4 regions of the Acidovorax sp. GW821-FHT09A11 genome follow, and region 1 is predicted to be linked to each of the others. Evidence: predicted binding sites of a transcription regulator. Region 1 holds the regulator's gene; each other region holds the start of a gene.

Evidence for each region. The regulator sigma-54, encoded in region 1, starts transcription at its own class of promoters, with help from an activator protein. The targets are predictions, from matches to a motif close to TGGCANGNAANCTGCTTT.
Region 2: nirB (nitrite reductase large subunit NirB) is a predicted target of sigma-54. The motif match lies at 1,822-1,839, and genes of this name have one in related genera.
Region 3: AC07PV_RS09055 (ammonium transporter) is a predicted target of sigma-54. The motif match lies at 1,536-1,553, and genes of this name have one in related genera.
Region 4: AC07PV_RS09430 (TorF family putative porin) is a predicted target of sigma-54. The motif match lies at 1,706-1,723, and genes of this name have one in related genera.

The regions. Positions count from the first base shown of each region.
Region 1 covers NZ_JBWKPS010000007.1:219,532-224,873, forward strand. Annotated here, with positions in the region: gene AC07PV_RS18990 (THUMP domain-containing class I SAM-dependent RNA methyltransferase) at 1-214, opposite strand, end outside; gene AC07PV_RS18995 (acyl-CoA thioesterase) at 211-693, opposite strand; gene AC07PV_RS19000 (RNA polymerase factor sigma-54) at 785-2,374, opposite strand; gene lptB (LPS export ABC transporter ATP-binding protein) at 2,631-3,416, opposite strand; gene lptA (lipopolysaccharide transport periplasmic protein LptA) at 3,413-4,069, opposite strand; gene AC07PV_RS19015 (thiol:disulfide interchange protein DsbA/DsbL) at 4,280-4,936, opposite strand; gene AC07PV_RS19020 (SPOR domain-containing protein) at 5,016-5,342, opposite strand, start outside.
Region 2 covers NZ_JBWKPS010000002.1:726,612-731,953, forward strand. Annotated here, with positions in the region: gene AC07PV_RS07445 (bifunctional protein-serine/threonine kinase/phosphatase) at 1-1,680, opposite strand, end outside; gene nirB (nitrite reductase large subunit NirB) at 2,013-4,457, shown strand; gene AC07PV_RS07455 (type IV pili methyl-accepting chemotaxis transducer N-terminal domain-containing protein) at 4,478-5,269, shown strand.
Region 3 covers NZ_JBWKPS010000003.1:310,649-315,990, forward strand. Annotated here, with positions in the region: gene AC07PV_RS09055 (ammonium transporter) at 148-1,503, opposite strand; gene AC07PV_RS09060 (sulfite exporter TauE/SafE family protein) at 1,869-2,627, shown strand; gene AC07PV_RS09065 (ABC transporter substrate-binding protein) at 2,993-3,754, shown strand; gene AC07PV_RS09070 (amino acid ABC transporter permease) at 3,789-4,571, shown strand; gene AC07PV_RS09075 (amino acid ABC transporter ATP-binding protein) at 4,568-5,314, shown strand.
Region 4 covers NZ_JBWKPS010000003.1:388,862-394,203, forward strand. Annotated here, with positions in the region: gene amt (ammonium transporter) at 1-515, opposite strand, end outside; gene glnK (P-II family nitrogen regulator) at 552-890, opposite strand; gene AC07PV_RS09430 (TorF family putative porin) at 938-1,669, opposite strand; gene AC07PV_RS09435 (YifB family Mg chelatase-like AAA ATPase) at 1,888-3,432, shown strand; gene AC07PV_RS09440 (MarR family winged helix-turn-helix transcriptional regulator) at 3,588-4,088, shown strand; gene AC07PV_RS09445 (acyl CoA:acetate/3-ketoacid CoA transferase) at 4,118-5,342, opposite strand, start outside.

The DNA.
Region 1 (5,342 bases):
GGTACGGGCGGTGCGCCAGCTGCACCAGCACGCGCTGGGCCAGGCGGCTGTGCAGGTTCAGCAGCAGCGCGTCGCGCCACGAGGCGCGCAGCAGCACGCCGCCCCGGCCCACCAGCAGATCCTGCCCCGTGAGGCCGGTGATGCCATGCACCTCGTCGGCCAGGAAGCCCTCCACACCGGCGGCGCAGGGGAGAAAAAGTTGGAGTTGGTTCATGACGATGGTGAGGATACGCGCTCGGAAAGTGCGTGTGAATCCGGCGTGCCGGCACGGGCCAGCAGCAACTGGCGGATGGAGTCCGGGATCGGCGCCACCTTGCGGCCGGCCTTGCCGATGAAAACGATGCCGATCTTGCCGCGCGCCACCTCGCGGCCCGAGGTCTTCTCGGTCATGCAAAAGACCAGGTCGAACCCATAGCGGTTGAAGTCCGCAGGCGCCATCTCCACGCGCATGGTCTCGCCGTGGAACCCCTCGGACTTGTACTGCGCCACGATGTCTCCGACCACGATGGACAGCCCGCCCACGTCGGCCTCGGGGTAGCCGAGTGACTGGAAAAACCGCACCCGGGCCTCGGACACGAGGCTCAGCAGCTGCGCGTTGTCCAGGTGCCCGCCCTGGTTGACGTGGCTGATGTAGATCTGCATTTCGGTGGCGAAACCGAAGTGCGCGGGAAGGTCGAAGACGATGCGGGCCATGGACGGGGTGGCGAAGTGAGAGGGAAAGACGGCAACGGAGCGGAAAAACGGGCCACCAGGCGCATGCGCCGTGCACGCGCTCGCAAGGCGCCTACAGCGCCTTGCGCAGATTCGCCGGCGCGATCTTGAGCGCCTCGCGGTACTTGGCGACGGTGCGGCGCGCGCACTCGATGCCCTGCTCCTTGAGCATCTCGGCGATCTGGCTGTCGGACAGCGGCTTGGTCGGGCTCTCGGCGGCCACGAACTGCTTGATGAGGGCGCGCACGGCGGTGCTCGACGCATTGCCGCCGGTCTCGGTGCCCAGGCCCGAGCCGAAGAAGTACTTGAGCTCGTAGGTGCCGATGGGCGTGGCCATGTACTTGGCCGTGGTCACGCGGCTGATGGTGGACTCGTGCAGGCCCAGCTCGTCGGCGATGTCGCGCAGCACCAGCGGGCGCATGGCGAGTTCGCCGTGGGTGAAGAAGTTCTTCTGCCGCTCCACGATGGCGCGCGAGACGCGCAGGATGGTGTCAAAGCGCTGCTGGATGTTCTTGATGAACCAGCGCGCCTCCTGCAGGCGCTGCTGCATGCCCTGGTGGCCCTCGCCGCCCTTGTGGCCGCGCAGGGCGCCGGCATAGATGTCGTGCACGCGCAGGCGCGGCATCACGTCGGGGTTGAGCTGCACGATGAAGTTGTGCTGCCCGTCGCGGCCATTGGCGCGCCCGGCCTTGCGCACGATCACGTCGGGGATGATGATGTTGCGCTCCACGTCGGCGAAGCGGCGCCCCGGGCGCGGCTCCAGCCGGGCGATCAGCGCCATGGCGGCGCGGGTGCGCTCCTCGCTGTCGCCGCAGGCCTGCGTGAGGCGGCGCACGTCGCGCCGCGCCAGCATCTCCAGCGGCTGCTGGCACACGCGCAGCGCGGTCTGCACGGTGTCGGGGTCGATGTCGCTGTCCTCGTCGGCGGCCAGCGCCTTGAGCTGCAGCGTCAGGCACTCGGCCAGGCCGCGCGCGCCCACGCCCACGGGCTCCAGGCTCTGCAGCAGCCGCTGTGCCACGGTGAAGCGGTGCACCAGTTCCTCGATCTGCTCCAGGTCGTCGGGCCCGGCCAGGCTGATGGCCAGCTCTTCGAGCGGATCCTCCAGGTAGCCGTCGTCGTTGAGCGATTCGATCAGGAAGCGCAGCGCGGCGCGGTCGATCTCGGACAGGCGCAGCGCCAGCGCCTGTCGGTGCAAAAAGGCGGTCAGCGATTCGTGCGTGCGGGCCAGCTCGGTGGCGTCGGCCTCGTCGCCTTCGGCGTCGTTGCGGTTGCGGGCGGGGGCGTCGCCGCCCCACTCGGCGTCGTTGGGCGCCATCTCCACCGTGCCGTCGCCGCTCCAGTCGGGCTCGTCGGCGCCCGCGCTCGGAGTTTCAGCATCATTTTGAGCCTCAGCGCTGGTACTGCTTGCGCTGGTAGCTCCTGAAAAAATAGCATCATCCGCGCTGTAGTCGTCGGCCTGGGCCGGCGTATCGGCGGCTTCCAGGCCAAACTCCTCGCGCGGCGCCTCGTCGGCGTTGCGTTCGAGGAACGGGTTTTCGTCAAGCATCTGCTCGACTTCCTGCGAGAGTTCCAGCGTGGACAACTGCAGCAGCCGGATGGACTGCTGAAGCTGGGGGGTCAATGCAAGATGCTGCGAGACGCGCAGCGAGAGTCCAGGTTTCATTGATTGAGCGCCGCCGGGCCGCCCCAAGGCGCGAACGCCCCCTCGGGGGGCAGCGAACCACGCGCAGCGGGGAGCGTGGGGGTACCGTACCGCGCCGCCGGGCCGCCCCAAGGCGCGAACGCCCCCTCGGGGGGCAGCGAACCACGCGCAGCGGGGAGCGTGGGGGCACCGTACCGCGCCGCCGGGCCGCCCCAAGGCGCGAAGGCCCCCTCGGGGGGCAGCGCAGTACACGAAGTGACAAGCGTGGAGGCCATGTCTACATGCGGAAATGTTCGCCCAGGTACACCCGGCGCACTTCGGCGTTGTCCACGATCTCGGACGGCGTGCCCTGGGCCAGCACCTGGCCATCGCTGATGATGAAGGCGTGGTCGCAGATGCCCAGCGTCTCGCGCACGTTGTGGTCGGTGATGAGCACGCCGATGCCGCGCGCCTTGAGAAAACCGATGATGCGCTGGATCTCGATCACGGCGATGGGGTCGATGCCCGCAAAGGGCTCGTCCAGCAGGATGAAGCGCGGCTGCGTGGCCAGCGCGCGGGCGATCTCGACGCGGCGGCGCTCGCCGCCCGACAGGGCCATGGCGGGCGAGGCCCGCAGGTGGTCCACGCGCAGCTCCTGGAGCAAGGCCGTGAGACGCTCTTCGATGGCCTCGCGCGACAGCGGCTTGCCGTCGTCGTCCGCGCGCTGCAGCTCCAGCACCGCGCGCACGTTCTCTTCGACCGTGAGCTTGCGGAAGATGGAGGCTTCCTGCGGCAGGTAGGACAGCCCCAGCCGCGAGCGGCGGTGGATGGGCATGTGGGCCACCGAATGGCCGTCGATGCGGATGTCGCCCGCGTCGCTGCGCACCAGGCCCACGATCATGTAGAACGAGGTGGTCTTGCCCGCGCCGTTGGGCCCCAGCAGGCCCACGACCTCGCCCTTTTGCACGACCAGCGACACATCCTTGACGACCTTGCGGCTGCCATACGACTTGGCCAGGTGCTGCACCTCCAGGCGGCTGCCCGCCTGGGTGTCAGGACCGGGGCTGACGGGCTGCGCGCTCACTTGGAGCCGCCGCCAAGGCTGTTGCTGGGGCGCAGCACCGGCGCCGATGCCGGGGGCGCGGCCTCCGGCGCGGCGGTACCGGCGGGCGGGTCCTTGGGCGCGAGCACCGCCCGCACCCGGCTGCCGGGCGCGGGCGCATCGCCCGCCGCATTGGTCGCGGGGGTGCGCTTGCCGTCCACGGTGAACACATCGGTGAGGTTGTTGTAGACGATCACGGCGCCGGTGATCTCGTCGCTGAGGACCGCCCCGCGGTAGCGGCGCAGTTCGGCGCGGGTGATGAAGCGCACGTTGTCGGCCTTGCCGTCGTACTCGATGACTTCGCTCTCGCCTTCGATGAACTCGTCCGGCGCGCCGGCCACGGTATCGCGCTTCTGGCGGAAGAAGGCCCGCTTGCCCGCCTCGGCCGTGACCACGCCGTACTGGTAGCCGTCGGCGTCCTGGCGCACGTCCAGCCGCGCGCCGCGCAGCACGATGGAGCCCTTGGTCATGACCACGCGGCCCGAGAACACGCTGGTCTGCTTGAGCTCATCGTGTCGCAAGGCGTCGGCCTCGATGTTCATGGGCTTGGCGCGGTCGGCCTTTTCGGCGTGCGCCGCGCCCAGATGGCAGGCCAGGGCGACAAGCAGGAGGTGGGGGAGGATGCGGTAGTTCATAGGGCACGAATCTTGCAGGTCATTGTAGCCACCCCACGGCGCGCGCCATGAAAAAAGCCCGCATCCGCGGGCTTCTTCTTGGGACATCCGAGGCCGTCGGCGCTTGGAAGCCGACGCCTGCACCCGTGGAGCCGGCGCTGCCGGGCCGCCGGGTGCGTTCCCCTTGGCAGGAAGGCGGCTCACGAGGGCCACGCTTCCTTCAAGGAGGCGTCACCCCTTTTTCGCCGTGGCGGCCAGGTGCTCCACCACCTGCAGCACGTTCTGCATGTTGCCGGCCATGGTGCCATCGGTGTAGTACTTGCCGGCCACGCCCATGGAAGGCACGCCTTCCACGCCATACGCGTCCTGCAGCTGCGACGCACGGCGCACCTGGTTGGACACGGTGAAGGAGCCGTAGACCTCCTTGAACTTGGCGGCATCGACCCCCTGCTGGGTCACCCAGGCCAGGATTTCGTCGTCCTTGGCCAGCTTCTGCTTTTCCACATGGATGGCGCGGAACACCTTGGCGTGCAGCGCGTCGAGCTTGCCCATGCCTTCGAGCGTGTAGTAGAGCTTTTGCTGCGGCACGAAGCTGGCATTGAAGGCCACGGGCATGCGGCGGATGCTCATGTCCTTGGGGGCGCTCTTCACCCATGCGTCGAGCGTGGGCTCGAAGGCGTGGCAGTGGGGGCAGCTGTACCAGAAGAATTCGATCACATCGACCTTGCCGGCGGGCGCATCGGGCGCCACGGGCTTGTCCAGCCGCTTGAAGTCCTTGCCCTCCTTGAACTGGCGGGCCTGGGCCAGCGCGGGGGTGGCCACTGGCAGCGTCAGGGCGGAAGCGGCAACCGCCGAGGCGGCGGACAAAGAAAACTCACGGCGTTTCATGGCAAAGACTCTCCTGGTTCTGGTCTGGGGGATGTGAGCCATGCCCCCGCAAAAAGTTCAGCTCCCGCTGCGCGGCAGTTCAGCGCTGCACCCGCACCAGGGCCGATTCCACCCCGGCGCCGTCGAGCTTTTCCTTGAGCTGCTCGGCATCATCGCGCTTGGTGAACGGGCCCACGCGCACGCGGAACACGGCCCGCCCATTTTGCTCGCGCTCGCTCACCCGGGCCTCCCAGCCCAGCATGGCCAGCTTGGCGCGCTGGGCATCCGCATCGGCCTGGGTGCGGAATGCCCCGGCCTGCACGAAGTAGTCGAACGGGTCCAGGTTGCCCTTGGCGGCGGCCTTGGCGACGGCCAGATCGCCCAGCGGATCGGCGCCGGGCTTGCTTTCGGCCTTGGCCGCCTCGGG
Region 2 (5,342 bases), on a different contig from region 1:
GGCATCGCGCTGCATCAGGGGCTGGGGGCCGGGGGCCGACAGGGGCCGCGACGCGCCGCGCTCCAGGGCCAGCAGCAGCTCCTCCGCCGTCTCGAAGCGCTGCGCGCGGTGGCGCGCCACGGCCTTCAGGGCGATCTGGTCGAGCCAGATGGGCACGCCCGGGTTGTGGCGGCTGGGGGCCACGGGGTCGCGGTGGTAGCGGCCCAGCTGGTACTGCACCACCTCGCCATAGGGCAGGCGCCCGTGGCTGAGCAGCTGGTACAGCGTGACGCCCAGCGCGAACAGGTCGCTGCCCGCGTCGGGCAGCTGGCCGGCGGGATCGCCGTTGCGTTCGTAGCCCGGCCACTGCTCGGGGTTCATGTAGCTGGGGGTGCCCGCGTGCAGGCGGCGCGTGGCCTCGGGCTCGCGGCCCGAGAGGGCCACGCCCAGGTCCAGCACGCGCAGCACGCCGTCGTCGCCCAGGTGCAGGTTGTCGGGCTTGATGTCGCGGTGCACCACGCCCTGGCGGTGCAGCCAGCCCAGCACGCGCGCGGCCTGCACGGTCACCGTCACGGCCTGCCCCACGGCCAGGTGCTGGCGGTGGCGCAGGCGCTGCCCCAGCGTGTCGCCGGAATGCCAGTCGTACAGCAGGTAAAACGCGCTGGCCCCCGCGCCGTCGCCCGTGCCGGTGGCACCCAATGGCCAGTCGTTGAGCCGCGCCAGATGGGCTGCGGCCTGGCCCGACTGCATGCGCCGCGCCACCCAGGCCTCGTGCGCCAGCGTGGCCCGCTCCTGCGCGTCGTGGGCGCGCGCGGGCAGCAGGGTCTTGAGGGCATACAGCCGCTGCGTGGCCCCGTCGCGCACCTGGTAGATGCGGTGGATGCCACTGTCGGCCACCAGGGCCGTCACCGTGAGGCCATCCACGGTGTCGCCCACCTTGAGCAGGGGCAGCACGGGCAGGTCCTGCGCACGGCGGGATTCATCCTGCAGCGTGGCCTCCAGAACGCCCTGCACCTGCACGATCAGCGCGGTCACGTTGTCGCTGCTGCCTCGGCGCAGCGCGGCCTGCACCAGCCCGTCGCTCAGGGCCTGCGCCGGCCCGCCCTGGCGCAGCAGCTGGCGCAGTTCGCGCACGGGAAGGCTGCCGTGCACGCCATCGGAGAGCAGCACGAACAGGTCGCCGCTGTGCAGTTCGCCCTGGCTGTAGTCCACCACCACATGGTCATCCAGGCCCATGGCGCGGGTGAGCTGGTGGGCGAAGTCGTGCTGCGACATCACGTGGTCGGCGGTCAGCTGCTGCAGCCGGCCGCCGCGCAGCAGGTAGGCCCGCGTGTCGCCCACATGGGCCAGCGTGTACGACTGGCCGCGCAGCACCAGCGCGGTCACGGTGGTCAGCCCCACCGCGGGCTGGCGGCGCCGGTTCATGGACGCGAGCCAGCCGTTGTGGGCGGACAGGATGCGGTCCAGCGCCACCGTGGTGTCCCAGGTGTCGGGCGTGGCGAAGTAGTCGTTCACCAGCGTGTTGACCGTGGTCTGGGCGGCCTCGCGGCCGTTGCCGCCCGTGCTCACGCCATCGGCGATGGCGGCGATGGCACCCCGCTCGCGCTCGCGCCCCTGCCCGGACACCAGCGCGGCGAAGTCCTCGTTCAACGCCTTGCGCCCGGCCTGCGAGGTGTAGCCAAAGTCCAGTTCAAAACTCATGCACCAGCTCCATGCAGGTTTCATGCCCAAGGTGGTGCATGCCGCGCCCGCCGGGTGCGCGGGGCGGCACGGGTCCGGCCCCGGCCTGCCCCATTCTCCGGGCCCGGCGCCAGCCCGCGCCCCAGATGCGTGCAGGGCGACTGGCACAAGCATTGCTTAACGTAGGCAACGACCCTGCGGGGTCCCGCAATTCAGCCGTGCAATGGCGCACCGAGGAGTTGTACGGACAAAGGCGTCCCCACATGCCGTTTCGAATCGCATTCGAAGCAGCATCGTGTGGACGCCTTTTTTGTTTTTCGCGCCGCCCCGGCGGCGCAACGGACGGAGTCACGATGAAAAAGCTCAAGCTGGTGATGGTGGGGAACGGCATGGCCGGTGTGCGCACGCTGGAAGAGCTGCTCAAGATTGCCCCCGATCTGTACGAGATCACGGTGTTCGGCGCCGAGCCGCACCCCAACTACAACCGCATCCTGCTCTCGCCCGTGCTGGCCGGCGAGCAGACCATCGACGAGATCATTCTGAACGACTGGTCCTGGTATGCCGACAACCACATCACGCTGCACACCGGCTTCACGGTGACCGACGTGGACCGCGTGCGCCGCGTGGTCAGCGCGACCAGTGCCGCAGGCGATGTGATCACCGCCGAATACGACCGCCTGATCATGGCCACCGGCTCGAACCCGTTCATCCTGCCCGTGCCGGGCAAGGACTTGAAGGGTGTGCTGGCCTACCGCGACATCGCCGACACCCAGGCGATGATCGACGCCGCCGCCACCTACAAACACGCCGTGGTCATCGGCGGCGGCCTGCTGGGCCTGGAGGCCGCCAACGGCCTCATGAAGCGCGGCATGCAGGTCACCGTGGTGCACGTGGCGGGCTGGCTCATGGAGCGCCAGCTGGACGACGTGGCGGGCAAGATGCTGCAGGATTCGCTGCAGCAGCGCGGCATGCAGTTCCTGATCGGTGCGCAGACGCAGGAACTCGTGGGCAACGCCGATGGCCGCGTGGCCAGTGTGAAATTCAAGGACGGCACCGAGGTGCCCGCCGACCTCGTGGTGATGGCCGTGGGCATCCGTCCCAACACCGCGCTGGCTGAAAAGATGCGTCTGCACGTGAACCGCGGCATTGTGGTGAGCGACACGCTGCAGACCACCACCGACGCACGCATCTACGCCGTGGGCGAATGCGCCGCGCACCGGGGCATTGCCTATGGCCTGGTGGCCCCGCTGTTCGAGCAGGGCAAGGTGCTGGCCAACCACCTGGCCGAGTTCGGCATCGGCCGCTACCAGGGCTCGCTGACCTCCACCAAGCTCAAGGTCACCGGTATCGACTTGTTCTCGGCCGGCGACTTCCAGGGCGGTGAAGGCACCGAGGAAATCGTGATGAGCGACCCCTTCGGCGGTGTGTACAAGAAACTCGTCATCAAGGACGACAAGCTGGTGGGCGCCTGCCTGTATGGCGACACGGTGGACGGCAGCTGGTACTTCAAGCTGCTGCGCGACGGCCGCAGCGTGACCGACCTGCGCGACAAGCTCATGTTCGGCGAATCGCATCTGGGCGACACCGGCCACCAGGGCCAGAGCAAGGCTGCCGCCATGCAGGACAGCGATGAGGTCTGCGGCTGCAACGGCGTGACCAAGGGCTCCATCTGCAAGGCCATCAAGGAAAAAGGCCTGTTCACGCTGGATGAAGTGCGCAAGCACACCAAGGCCAGCGCCTCCTGCGGCTCATGCACCGGGCTGGTGGAGCAGATCATCATGTTCACAGCGGGCGGCGACTACAGCGCCACGCCCAAGACCAAGGCCATGTGCGGCTGCACCGACCACGGCCACCAGGCCGTGCGCGATGCGATCCGCACAGCCAAGCTGGTGACCATCGCCGACGTGTTCAAGTTCATGGAATGGAAGACACCCAACGGCTGCGCCAGCTGCCGCCCTGCGGTCAACTACTACCTCATCAGCACCTGGCCCAAGGAGGCCAAGGACGACCCGCAAAGCCGCTTCATCAACGAACGCAGCCACGCCAACATCCAGAAAGACGGCACCTACAGCGTCATCCCGCGCATGTGGGGGGGGGAGACCACGGCCGACGAACTGCGCCGCATCGCCGACGCGGTGGACAAGTACAAGATCCCCACCGTCAAGGTCACGGGAGGCCAGCGCATCGATTTGCTGGGCGTGAAGAAGGAAGACCTGGTCAATGTGTGGAAGGACATCGGCATGCCCAGCGGCCACGCCTACGCCAAGGCCCTGCGCACCGTGAAGACCTGCGTGGGCAGCGAGTGGTGCCGAATGGGTACCCAGGACAGCACGCAGATGGGCAAGGACCTGGAGCGCGCCATGTGGCGCATGTACGCCCCGCACAAGGTCAAGTTCGCCGTGAGCGGCTGCCCGCGCAATTGCGCCGAGGCCGGCATCAAGGACGTGGGCATCATCGGTGTGGACTCGGGCTGGGAGATGTACGTGGCCGGCAACGGCGGCATCAAGACCGAGGTGGCGCACTTCTTCACCAAGCTCAAGACCGCCGAGGAAGTGCTGGAGTACACGGGCGCGTTCTGCGAGCTGTACCGCCAGGAGGGCTGGTACCTGGAACGCACCGTGCACTACGTGGACCGCGTGGGCCTGGACTACGTCAAAAAACGCATCCTCGAAGACCACGAAGGCCGCAAGGCCCTGTGGGAGCAGCTGCAGTTCGCGCTCGACGGCGAGCCCGACCCCTGGTTCGAGTTCGACAAGGCGGCGGTGGACACCCGCCAATTCGCCCCCCTGGGCGCCTGAGTCCCCACGGAGCACATCCCATGCAACGCAGAACCCTCCTGACCGCCGCGGCCTGCGGCGCCCTGGCCCCGCTGGGCAACGCCCACGCCCAGGTCACCGACCTCAACGACGCCATCAACAAGGCCGGGCGCCAGCGCATGCTGAGCCAGCGCGTGGGCAAGGCCTGGCTGGCCCTGTCCCACAAGGCCGACACGCCCACGGCGCGCCAGGTGCTGGGCCAGTCCATCGCGCTGTTCGAGCGCCAGCTGGCGGAGCTCAAGGCCTTTGCGCCCTCGCCCGCCATCCGCGAGACCTATGTGAAGCTGGAAACCGCCTGGGCCGCCCACAAGGTCACGCTGGCGGCCGAAACCTCGTCCGCCGACAACGCCAGCGCCATGCTGCAGGCCGATGCCAAGGTGCTGGCCCTGGCCCATCAGGGCACCACGCAGTACGAAGCCGCGCTGGGCAAGCCCGTGGGCCAATTGGTCAACGTTGCGGGCCGCCAGCGCATGCTGAGCCAGCGCATGGCCAAGTTCTACCTGGCCGCCATGCTGCCCGTGGACGCGGCCACCGCCACCACCGAGATCGCCAAGGCGCGCGGCGAATTCATCGCCGCCACCGAGCTGCTGCGCAACGCCCCCCAGGCCACCAGCCGCATCCGCCAGGAGCTGCAGCTGGCCGACGGGCAGTGGGTTTTTTTCGACGCCGCGCTGCAGCGCATGCAGGGCGGCGGCAACGTGAACCGCCAGGTGGCCGAGGTGTTCGTGGCCAGCGAGAACCTGCTCTCCAGCATGGACCGCGTGACCGGCCTGTACGCCGCGCTTTCCGCCTGAGCCCGGCTGTTCGTCCGGTACCCCGTCCCACGGCCCCACGCCCCCGCAACACAAAAAAAATCGAAGGAATCAT
Region 3 (5,342 bases), on a different contig from region 1:
ATCCATTGCGCTGCGCACAACCCGCGGCGAATGAAACCGGTGCGGCCCAGGCGCGGGCCGCCGCGCTGGCTGCGCCCCCCGGCCCGCATTGCGCGGCGGTGCGAGAGCGGGGGAAGGCCCGCAGGGCCTCGGGAGAGCGGGCTTCATTCAGCCGCCCAGGTGTTCGCGGTGCTGGGCGATGTCGAGCCCGGTCTGCTCGCTCTGCGCATCCACGCGCACGCCCATCGCAAAATTGATGATCCACAGCAGCGCGGCCGTCACCACCAGGCTGTAGGCCATCACGGCGCCCACCCCGATGGCCTGGGTGAGCAGGCTGCCCTGCACGCCCCCCACGGTCTTGCTGGCCAGCACCCCCGTGAGCAGCGAGCCCACGATGCCGCCAATGCCATGCACGCCAAACACATCCAGCGAATCGTCGGCACGCAGCAGGCGCTTGAGCCCCGTGGCGCCCCAGTAGCATGCCAGCCCGGCCACCAGGCCAATCACCACCGCCGAGCGCAGCGTGACGAAGCCTGCGGCGGGCGTGATCGCCACGAGCCCCGCGACCAGACCCGAGCACAGCCCCAGCAGCGAAGGGCGCCCGCGCACCACCCACTCGCCCAGCATCCAGGACAGCGCACCAGCGGCGGCGGCCAGGTGCGTGACCGCCATGGCCAGGCCCGCCCGGCCATCGGCCGCCACGGCCGAGCCCGCGTTGAAGCCGAACCAGCCCACCCACAGCAGGCCCGCGCCCGCCATGGTGAGCCCCAGGTTGTAGGGCTCGAAGGGCTCGCGGCCATAGCCCGTGCGGCGGCCCAGGAACCACGCGCACACCAGCCCCGCCACGCCCGCGTTCACGTGCACCACGGAGCCCCCGGCGAAATCCAGCGCGCCCATCCGCGCCAGCCAGCCCCCCGGCTCCCACACCCAGTGCGCCACCGGGGCATAGACCAGCAAGGTCCACAGGCCGATGAAGATCAGCATGGCGGAAAACCGCATGCGCTCGACGAACGCGCCCACCAGGAGCGCGGCCGTGATGATGGCGAAGGTGAGCTGGAACATGGCGTACACCGATTCGGGAATGTGCGGCGCGACATGGCTCACGGCGAGCTTGCCGCCCGCCAGGTCGAAGTCCAGCCCCGTGAACCCCGCGCGCTCCCAGCCGCCCACCCAGGCGTTGCCGGGCGTGAACGCCAGCGAGTAGCCCGCCCCGAACCACAGCAGGCTGACCAGCGCCGCGATGGCGACCACGCTGGCCATGGTATTGAGCACATTCTTCTTGCGCACCATGCCCGCGTAGAACAGGGCAATGCCGGGCAGCGTCATCAGCAGCACGAGCGCCGTGGAGGTCATCATCCAGGCGGTGTCCGCCGCGCTGACGGCGCCGTGCGCCACCAGGCCAGGGCGCGCCAGGGGCGCGGCGGGGGCCGCCGCCACCTCGGGCACGGCCTGCGCCAGCGCGCTGGCGCACAGCCCCAGACCCAACGACACGACCGCGATGAACCGGTGGTTGACTGCCCGCATGAAGGCTCCCTTTCGCAAATTGTTACAAGCGCATTGCATGAGCCGTGCCAACCCGCGAACCCCGATTCGTGGCCCCGCGCGCGGTTTTCCCGCCCCACAACGGGGGCGGGAAACCCCCAATGCACCAGTGGGGTGCAGCCGTTACAGTTGCAGCACTCGAAAGCGCGCTTCGGTGTGCCAAGCGAGGGGCCCGAGGAGACATCCTTTCTACCAATAACCAAATTTCAAGCACCCAACGAGGTGCGTTTTTTTTCAGGCGCTGGCGATCCCAGCGCCTTTTTCTTGCCCGTTCGTCGCCGGGCCCGGTGCGCTGGTCTCTGTATCTGTTCCTAAATCCATAGCAGGCTGGGTGCGAAAATACTGCGATGGAATGGATTTTTATTACCCTGGCCTCGCTGCTCGCGGGCTTCGTGGACGCCATCGTGGGTGGCGGCGGGCTGGTGATGGTGCCGGCGCTGTTCGCGGCTTTTCCGGGGGCGCCACCGGCCACGCTGCTGGGCACCAACAAGGCCGCCTCGGTGTGGGGCACGGCCATGGCCACCTGGCAGTACAGCCGCCGCGTGCAGATCCGCTGGCCGGCGATGCTGCCGGCCGCGGCGGCCGGTTTCGCCGGCTCGTTCGCCGGCGCCTGGGCGGTGACGGTGATGTCGGCCGACTTCCTGCGCAAGCTGCTGCCCCTGGTGCTGCTGGGCGTGCTGGCCTACACGCTGGCCAAGAAGGAACTGGGGCGGCACCATACGCCGCGCTTCGCGGGCCGCGCCGAAGTGCTGGCGGCCTGCCTGATCGGCGTGCTGATCGGTTTCTACGACGGGTTCTTCGGCCCGGGCACCGGCAGCTTCTTCGTCTTCCTGTTCGTGCGGCTGCTCGGCTACGACTTTCTCAATGCCTCGGCCTCGGCCAAGCTGCTCAATTGCGCCACCAATGTCGCCGCCATCGTGCTGTTTGCCGCCAAGGGCCACGTCTGGTGGCACTTCGCAGTGACGCTGGCCGTGGCCAACGTCGTGGGCAGCCTGCTGGGCACGCACCTGGCGCTCAAGCACGGCACGGGTTTCGTGCGCGGCATCTTCATCGTGGTGGTGAGCACGCTGATCCTCAAGACGGGGTACGACGCGTTTCTTCGGTAACCCCCTGAGTCGCCTTCGGCGCCTTCCCCCTGAAGGGGGACGCCCCCAGCGCGGCGGGGCGGCCCTTGCGCGGGGGCACTGGTCTGGCTCGCGCCGGTAGCGCAGACCGGGCCCTGTAGTCGGGGGCCCAGCCCCTGCGTCCGGTTGGGGACGCCGCTCTAAACCTGTTGTGAATTGGCACACAACGGGGCTTTGAGGGTTGTCCGCAGGCCCAAGGAAAAAATTCGCATATTTATAATCGTTACTACTTGATGACGGCAGGCTTCGCGTTTCGCGATGCCTGTGCATCCGATCCACCAGCCTCCGGCCTGCTACCCGCATGCCGGATTTTTTGTACCTGAAATACCCCCGACAGGACCCATCCCATGAAATTGTTCAAGGCTGTTGCCACCGCCCTCGCGCTCTGCGCCGCATTCGCCGCCCAGGCCCGCACGCTGGACGAGGTCAAGAAGGACGGCAAGATCCTCATCGCGACCGAGGGGCAGTTCGCTCCGTTCAATTTCTTCAACGGCACCACGCTGACCGGCTTCGAGGTGGAGACGGCCGAACTGGTGGCCAAGAAGATGGGCCTCGCGATCCAGTGGAAGACCCTGGGCTTCGATGCGCTGCTCACCGGCCTGCGCCAGGACCGCTGGGACCTGGTGATCGCCTCGCACGGCATCACCGAAGAGCGCGCCAAGGCCGTCACCTTCACCGACCCGCACTACTGCTCGGGCGGCATGATCATCGCCATGGACCCCGCCATCAAGAGCGCCAAGGACCTGGCGGGCAAGGTGGTGGCCGTGCAGACCGGCACCAGCTACCTCGAGAACGTGCAGAAGGTCTCGTCCATCAAGGAAATGAAGAACTTCCCCACCGACGTGGACGCCCGCAGCGCCCTGAACTCGCGCCGCGTGGACGCCTGGGTGACCGACCGCTTCGTGGCCAAGGCCGTGGCAGAGAAGAACCCCGGCGCCGGCTTCAAGCTCGGCGACATGCTGTTCATCGAGCGCATCGCCGCCGCCGTGGCCAAGGGCAACAGCTCGCTGGCCGCCGGCTGGAACAAGGCGCTGGCCGAAGTCATGGCCGACGGCAGCTATGCCGCGCTGTCCAAGAAGTATTTCAACGAAGACGTCCGCTGCCAGTAAGCACGACCCGCATGTAGTCACAGGGGTCTTTTTCATGCTCACCGCCTTTTGGCCGCAGCGCTGGAGCCGCCAGCAGCGCAGCAACGCCACGCTCGTCTCGGCCGTCATCCTGATGGTGCTGGTGCTGGCACTGCTCGGCAAGCTGCTGTCCTTCCTGCCCGAGCCCATCGGCCCCAACGCCCAGGCGTTCTCCGACGGCGCGCGCACCACACTGTGGCTCACGCTGATCAGCGGCAGCGTCGGGCTGGTGCTGGGAACCGCCGCCGCGCTCGCCCGCACAGCGCGTTTTGCCGCCGTGCGCTGGGTGGCCAGCTTCTACATCTGGGTCATCCGCGGCACGCCGCTGCTGGTGCAGATCCTGTTCGTGTACTTCGCGCTGCCGGTGCTGGTGCCGGGCCTGAACCTGCCCGACTTCGCGGCCGCCGTGCTGGCGCTGGGCCTGAACGTGGGCGCCTACAACGCCGAGGCCATCCGCGCCGGGCTGCTGGCCGTGCCGCGCGGCCAGACCGAGGCCGCCAAGGCCCTGGGCCTGGGCCGCATGCATGTGTTCCTGGACGTGGTGTTTCCACAGGCCTTCAAGATATCGCTGCCGCCGCTGGTCAGCAACTTCGTGGCGCTGCTCAAGGACTCGTCGCTGGCCTACGCCATCGGCGTGGTGGAGCTGACCAACGTGAGCAACCGCATCCAGTCCGCCACGTTCCAGCCCATTGCCACGCTGTCCACCGTGGCCATCACCTACCTGCTGCTGACCACCCTGGTCACGCAGATCTCCAACGCGGTGGAATACCGCTTCGACGTGGAAGGCCGCAACCAATGACACGCCAGGCCACACCCTTCATCGTGGTGGACCGGGTCTGCAAGTCGTTCGGCGCCCACCAGGTGCTGCGCGATGTGTCCACCGTGTTCAACACCGGCGAGGTCACCGTGATCATCGGCGCCTCGGGCTCCGGCAAGAGCACGCTGCTGCGCGCCATCAACCGGCTCGAACCCCATGACTCCGGCCGCATCACCATCGGCGGCGAGGAAGTCACCGACGACCTGGCCACGCTGCAAAAGCAGCGCAGCGAGGTCGGCATGGTGTTCCAGCAGTTCAACCTGTTCGGCCACATGAGCGTGCTGGACAACGTGACCCTGGCGCCCCGCCGCATCCGCCGCACGCCGCGGGCCCAGGCGAACGAGCAGGCGATGGCCCTGCTGCGCCGCGTGGGCATGCAGGACCACGCGCACAAGTACCCCTGGCAGCTGTCGGGCGGCCAGCAGCAGCGCGTGGCCATCGCCCGCGCGCTGGCGATGCAGCCGCAGGTGATGCTGTTCGACGAGCCCACCTCGGCCCTGGACCCGGAGATGGTGCAGGAGGTGCTCGACGTGATGCGCGAGCTGGCCCGTGGCGGCATGACCATGATCGTGGTGACCCACGAGATGGGCTTCGCCCGCGAGGTGGCCGACCGCGTGATGTTCTTCGACCAGGGGCGCATCGCCCACGACGCCACGCCCGCCGAATTCTTCAACAACCCCGCCAACGACCGAATCCGCGCCTTCATCGGCCGCATGAGCGCCTGAGATCCAGGCCCATGCAATGCCATTACCA
Region 4 (5,342 bases), on a different contig from region 1:
ACGACACCCTTGCTGAAGGTGGCGGCGTTGGCGAACGTGCCGGCGGCGTTGTCCCAGATGCCCTTCATGAACAGCCGGTCGAAGCCGCCGATGAAGGCGCCGCCCTCGGTGAAGGCCAGGCTGTAGCCGTAGATGAACCACAGCACCACGATCAGCGAGAACGTGACCATCACCTGCATCAGCACGGACAGCATGTTCTTGCTGCGCACCAGGCCGCCGTAGAACAGCGCCAGGCCGGGCAGGACCATCAGGATCACGAGGATGGTGGACGTCATCATCCAGGCGGTGTCGCCCTTGTTGGGGACCGGAGCGGGGGCTTCGGCGGCGGCCGGTGCAGCGGCTGCAGCGGCGGCCGCGGGAGCAGGGGCAGCCGCAGGGGCTTCAGCGGCGGGAGCGGCCGCCGCAGCGGGCGCGGCGGCGGCCGGCTCGGAGGCGGCGGGCGCCTGGGCCAGGGACAGGTTGCCCATGGTCAGCAGGCCCAGCCCCAGAATGAAGGAAGCAAGCAGTTTTTTCATGGCGTTTCTCTTCTTGGGTGTGATGCGGCCGGGCCCTTACAGGGCTTCCTTGCCGGTTTCGCCAGTGCGGATGCGCACCACCTGCTCCAGGTGGGTCACGAAGATCTTGCCGTCGCCGATCTTGCCGGTGCGCGCGGCGCTTTCGATGGACTCGATCACGCGGTCCACGAGGTCATCCGCCACGGCGGCCTCGATCTTGACCTTGGGCAGGAAGTCGACCACGTACTCCGCGCCGCGGTACAGCTCGGTGTGGCCCTTCTGGCGGCCGAAGCCCTTGACCTCGGTCACCGTGATGCCTTGCACGCCGATGTCCGAGAGTGCTTCACGCACCTCGTCGAGCTTGAAGGGCTTGATGATGGCTGTCACCATTTTCATTTTGGTTCCTCCGACGATGGGCGCACCCGGCGCCCATCGAGACTTGCTTACAGGGTTTTGGTGAGCGTGACGATCACGCGCGACTTGTTGACGTGGCCGAAGAAGGCCTTCTTGTTGGCGCCCACCACGGCGGCGCCCAGCGACAGGCCGCTGCCGAAGTCATACGCGCCGCCCACGCTGTAGTCCATGTAGTTGGGCACGCCCAGGTCCTTGATGTCGCTGGCGAAGCGGGTGAAGCCCACCGAGGCCTTCAGGGTGACGCTGGGAGCCACTTCCTGGGCGAACGCCAGGTTCAGGTAGCCGGTGTTGCGGCCCTTCAGGCCCGAGCCGGACTTGGCGCCGGCCCAGCCGAAGTAGTCCTTGGAGATGGTGTGCGAATACTTGGCGGTGAAGGGGCCCATGGTGGCCGCGCCATACAGCTCGGTGGTGTTGCCGTTGGCATTGCCGGGGTAGATGTAGGTCAGCGCGCCCAGGTCCAGGTCGGCGCCGCCGGCCTTGAACTTGTAGCCGCCGTACAGGTCGGCTTCGAGCGAGTTGTTGGCCAGCCAGTCCACGCTGGAATTCCAGTTACCCACGTACCAGCCGGATTCGCCGAAGGCATAGTCAAAACCGCCTTGTAGCGCGGGCTTGAGGGCCTTGGCCTTGGAGGCGTCCTGGTCCTGGCCACGGAACTTGTAGTTGGTGGTCAGGCTGACGTTGCCGGTGAGCTGGGCGCTGGCCAGCAGGGGAAGGGATGCTGCAAGGGCAACGCCCAGGGTCTTGATGATGGCGCGGGTCATGTTTCCTCCGGTTGGACAAAGTAGGGACGAGCGCTTTAAGCACGGACCGTGCCACGCGGCGCAATACATCCGCGCGCGCCGTTGCTTCGCGTTACAACGATCCCCGGTACAGTGGGCATCAGCACCGTGCCACGGCCATACGCACGCTATTGGTGCATGGCGCCAAGGGCCCGCGCGGGAACGCCATAAAACGCACCCATCTGGGGAGGAATCGCTTCATGAGTCTTGCTTTGGTGCAAAGCCGCGCCCTTCTGGGGCTGCAGGCGCCGTCCGTCACTGTCGAAGTGCACCTGGCCAACGGCCTGCCCAGCTTCACCCTGGTGGGCCTTGCCGAAGTGGAAGTGAAGGAAGCGCGCGAGCGCGTGCGGTCGGCACTGCAGAACGCGGGGCTGGAGTTCCCCCACAACAAGCGGATCACCGTCAACCTCGCCCCCGCCGACCTGCCCAAGGATTCCGGCCGGTTCGACCTGCCGATCGCGCTGGGCATCCTGGCGGCCAGCGGGCAGCTGGACGGCGCCCGCCTGCCGGGGCACGAATTCGCGGGCGAGCTGTCGCTGTCGGGCGAACTGCGGCCGGTGCGCGGCGCGCTGGCCACGAGCCTCGCGCTGCAGACGCAGCAGATCAGCGCCGTGCTGGTGCTGCCGCCCGGCAGCGCCGAAGAGGCCGCCCTCGTGCCCGCCGCGCAGGTGGTGCGCGCCCGGCACCTGCTGGACGTGGTGCGCGCCTTCCTGCCACCGGGCAACGCCGCGGCGGGCGATGCCTCCGTGGACAACGATGGCTGGACCCGCCTGCAAGCCACGCCGATGGCGGCCGCAGCCGCCTCCCTGGACATGGCCGACGTGAAAGGCCAGGCCACGGCCAAGCGCGCGCTGGAGATCGCGGCCGCCGGAGCCCACAGTGTCCTGATGGCCGGCCCGCCGGGCTCGGGCAAGTCCATGCTGGCCCTGCGCTTTGCCGGGCTGCTGCCGGCCATGACGGTGGACGAGGCGCTGGAGAGCGCAGCGATCGCCAGCCTGGCCGGGCGGTTCCGCCCCGAACTGTGGGGGCAGCGGCCCACGGGCACGCCCCACCATACGGCCAGCGCGGTGGCCCTTGTCGGAGGTGGATCGCCGCCCCGGCCGGGCGAAATCTCGCTGGCCCACCACGGCGTCCTCTTCCTCGACGAGCTGCCGGAATTTCCCCGTGCCGCCCTCGAGGCGCTGCGCGAGCCGCTGGAGACGGGCCACATCACCATCTCGCGGGCCGCGCAGCGCGCGGACTTCCCCGCGCGCTTTCAGATGATCGCGGCGATGAACCCCTGCCCGTGCGGCTTTCTCGGGTCCACGCAACGCGCGTGCCGCTGCACGCCCGACCAGATCAACCGCTACCAGGGCAAGCTCAGCGGCCCGCTGCTGGACCGCATCGACCTGCATGTGGAGGTGCCCGCCCTCCCCGCCGAGCAACTGGTGCAGGCCCCCGCGGGCGAGCCCACCGCCGCCATCCGCGGGCGGGTGGAACATGCCCGCGCCCTGGCGCTGGCGCGGCAGGGCAAGGCCAACCAGGCGTTGCAGGGCCAGGAGATCGACACGCACCTGCGGCTGGACGATGCGGCCGCCAGATTCCTGAACACCGCCGCCGCGCGGCTGGGATGGTCGGCCCGCAGCACGCACCGTGCGCTGAAGGTGGCGCGCACCATCGCCGACCTGGCGGGCTCGCCCACCACCGAGGTCATCCATGTGGCCGAGGCCGTGCAATACCGCCGCGTGCTGCGCAGCCCCGCTTGAGGCGGGTGGAGCCGCGTTTTTCGATTTCTCGATATAGCTATATTTTTAATAGCAAAAGATGTATATAAAATAAGCGGCAGCGGCGAAAGGGAGTCAGAAAGTGGTCTTGCCCGATGCGTCGCCAAACCCGACCTTGCTCCGGCAACCATCGCCCCATGTCCAGCGCCCGCCCCTTCAAAAACCCACCGCCCCCCGCCACCGCGCTCTCCACGCCGGAGGCCGTGGACACCAGCTTCCTGCGCACGCTGGTGGGCTACAACGCGCGCCGTGCGTCGCTGGCGGTCATCGAGGTGTTCATGGAGCGCATGGCGGTGTACCGCCTGAAGGTGGTGGAGTTTTCCGTGCTGTCGCTGGTGGCCCACAACCCGGGCATCACCTCGCGCCAGCTGTGCGCCACGCTCAATGTACTGCCGCCCAACCTGGTGGGGCTGATCGCCGCGCTGGAGCGGCGCGGGCTGATCGAGCGCCGCCCGCACCCCAGCGACGGGCGCGCCATGGGCGTGCACCTCACGCCCGCGGGGGTGGAGCTGACCGCGCAGGCCGAGGAGACCGCCGCCCAGCTGGAAGTGGACGCCACGGCGGGCCTGACCGCCGCCGAGCGCAAGACGCTGATCCGGTTGCTGCAGAAGGTCTATTCGCCGGACCCCGCCTCCTGAGAGCCCGCGCAGGGTTGCTCCGTTCCGTATCAGGCAGCGGACCCGGCCTTGGCGGCCATTGCCTGCGCCAGCCCGCCCCACTGGGCACGGAACAGGCCCGGGTCCATCATCTTCACATCGCGCATCAGGGGCTTGAACCCCATGTGCGCCAGCACGTCGCGTTCCAGGTCGATGCCCGGCGCGATCTCGGTCAGCTCCAGGCCCTCGGTGGTCAGGTGGAACACGGCGCGCTCGGTGACGAACAGCACGTTCTGCTCGCGCTGCGCGGCGTCCAGCCCGTTGAAGGTGATCTGCTCGACCTTCTCGATGAACTTGCGCGAGCGGCCTTCCTTGACGATGGTGAGCTGGCCGTCGGCCACCTGCACCTCCAGCCCGCCCGCGGTGAAGGTGCCGCAGAACACCAGGTGCTTGGTGGACCGCGTGATGTTCACGAAGCCGCCGCAGCCCACGGGCCGGCCGTTGAACTTGCTCACGTTCACGTTGCCGTGGTTGTCGGCCTGCGCCAGGCCCAGGAAGCTCGCGTCCAGCCCGCCGCCGTCATAGAAGTCGAACTGCAGCGACTGCTCGATGATGGCGTCGGCGTTGTAGGCCGTGCCGAAGTCGCCCAGCTGCGCCGGGATGCCGCCGGTGATGCCGCTTTCCACGCTCAGCGTGAACTGGTCGGACACGCCCTCTTCCGCCGCCACCGACGGCACGCCGGCCGGGATGCCGATACCCAGGTTGGTGATGGCGCCGGGCGTGAGCTCCAGCGCCGTGCGGCGCGCGATCACCTTGCGCTCGTCCAGCGGCATGGGCGCCAGCGAGTTGAGCGGCACGCGCACATCGCCGCACAGCGCGGGGTTGAACTGCGTGGTGATGGTCTGCATGTGGTTCTCGGGCTGGCTGACCACCACGTAGTCCACCGACACGCCCGGCACCTTGACCGACTTGGGGTGCAGGCTGCCCGCCTTGACGATGCGCTCCACCTGCGCGATCACGATGCCGCCGCAGGCCTTGGCCGCGTGGGCGATGTTGATCTGCTCGAGCAGCACGCCTTCCTTGTCCAGCGTGATGTTGCCGTTCTCATCCGCCAGCGTGCCGCGGATGATGGCCACGTCGACCTTGGGCGCGGGGTAGAACAGCCATTCCTCGCCGTTGAACTCGACGAGCTTGACCAGGTCTTCGGTGGACTTGCTGTTGAGCTTGCCGCCTTCGATGCGGGGGTCCACGAACGTGCCCAGGCCCACCTTGGTCAGCAGCCCGGGGCTGCGGCTG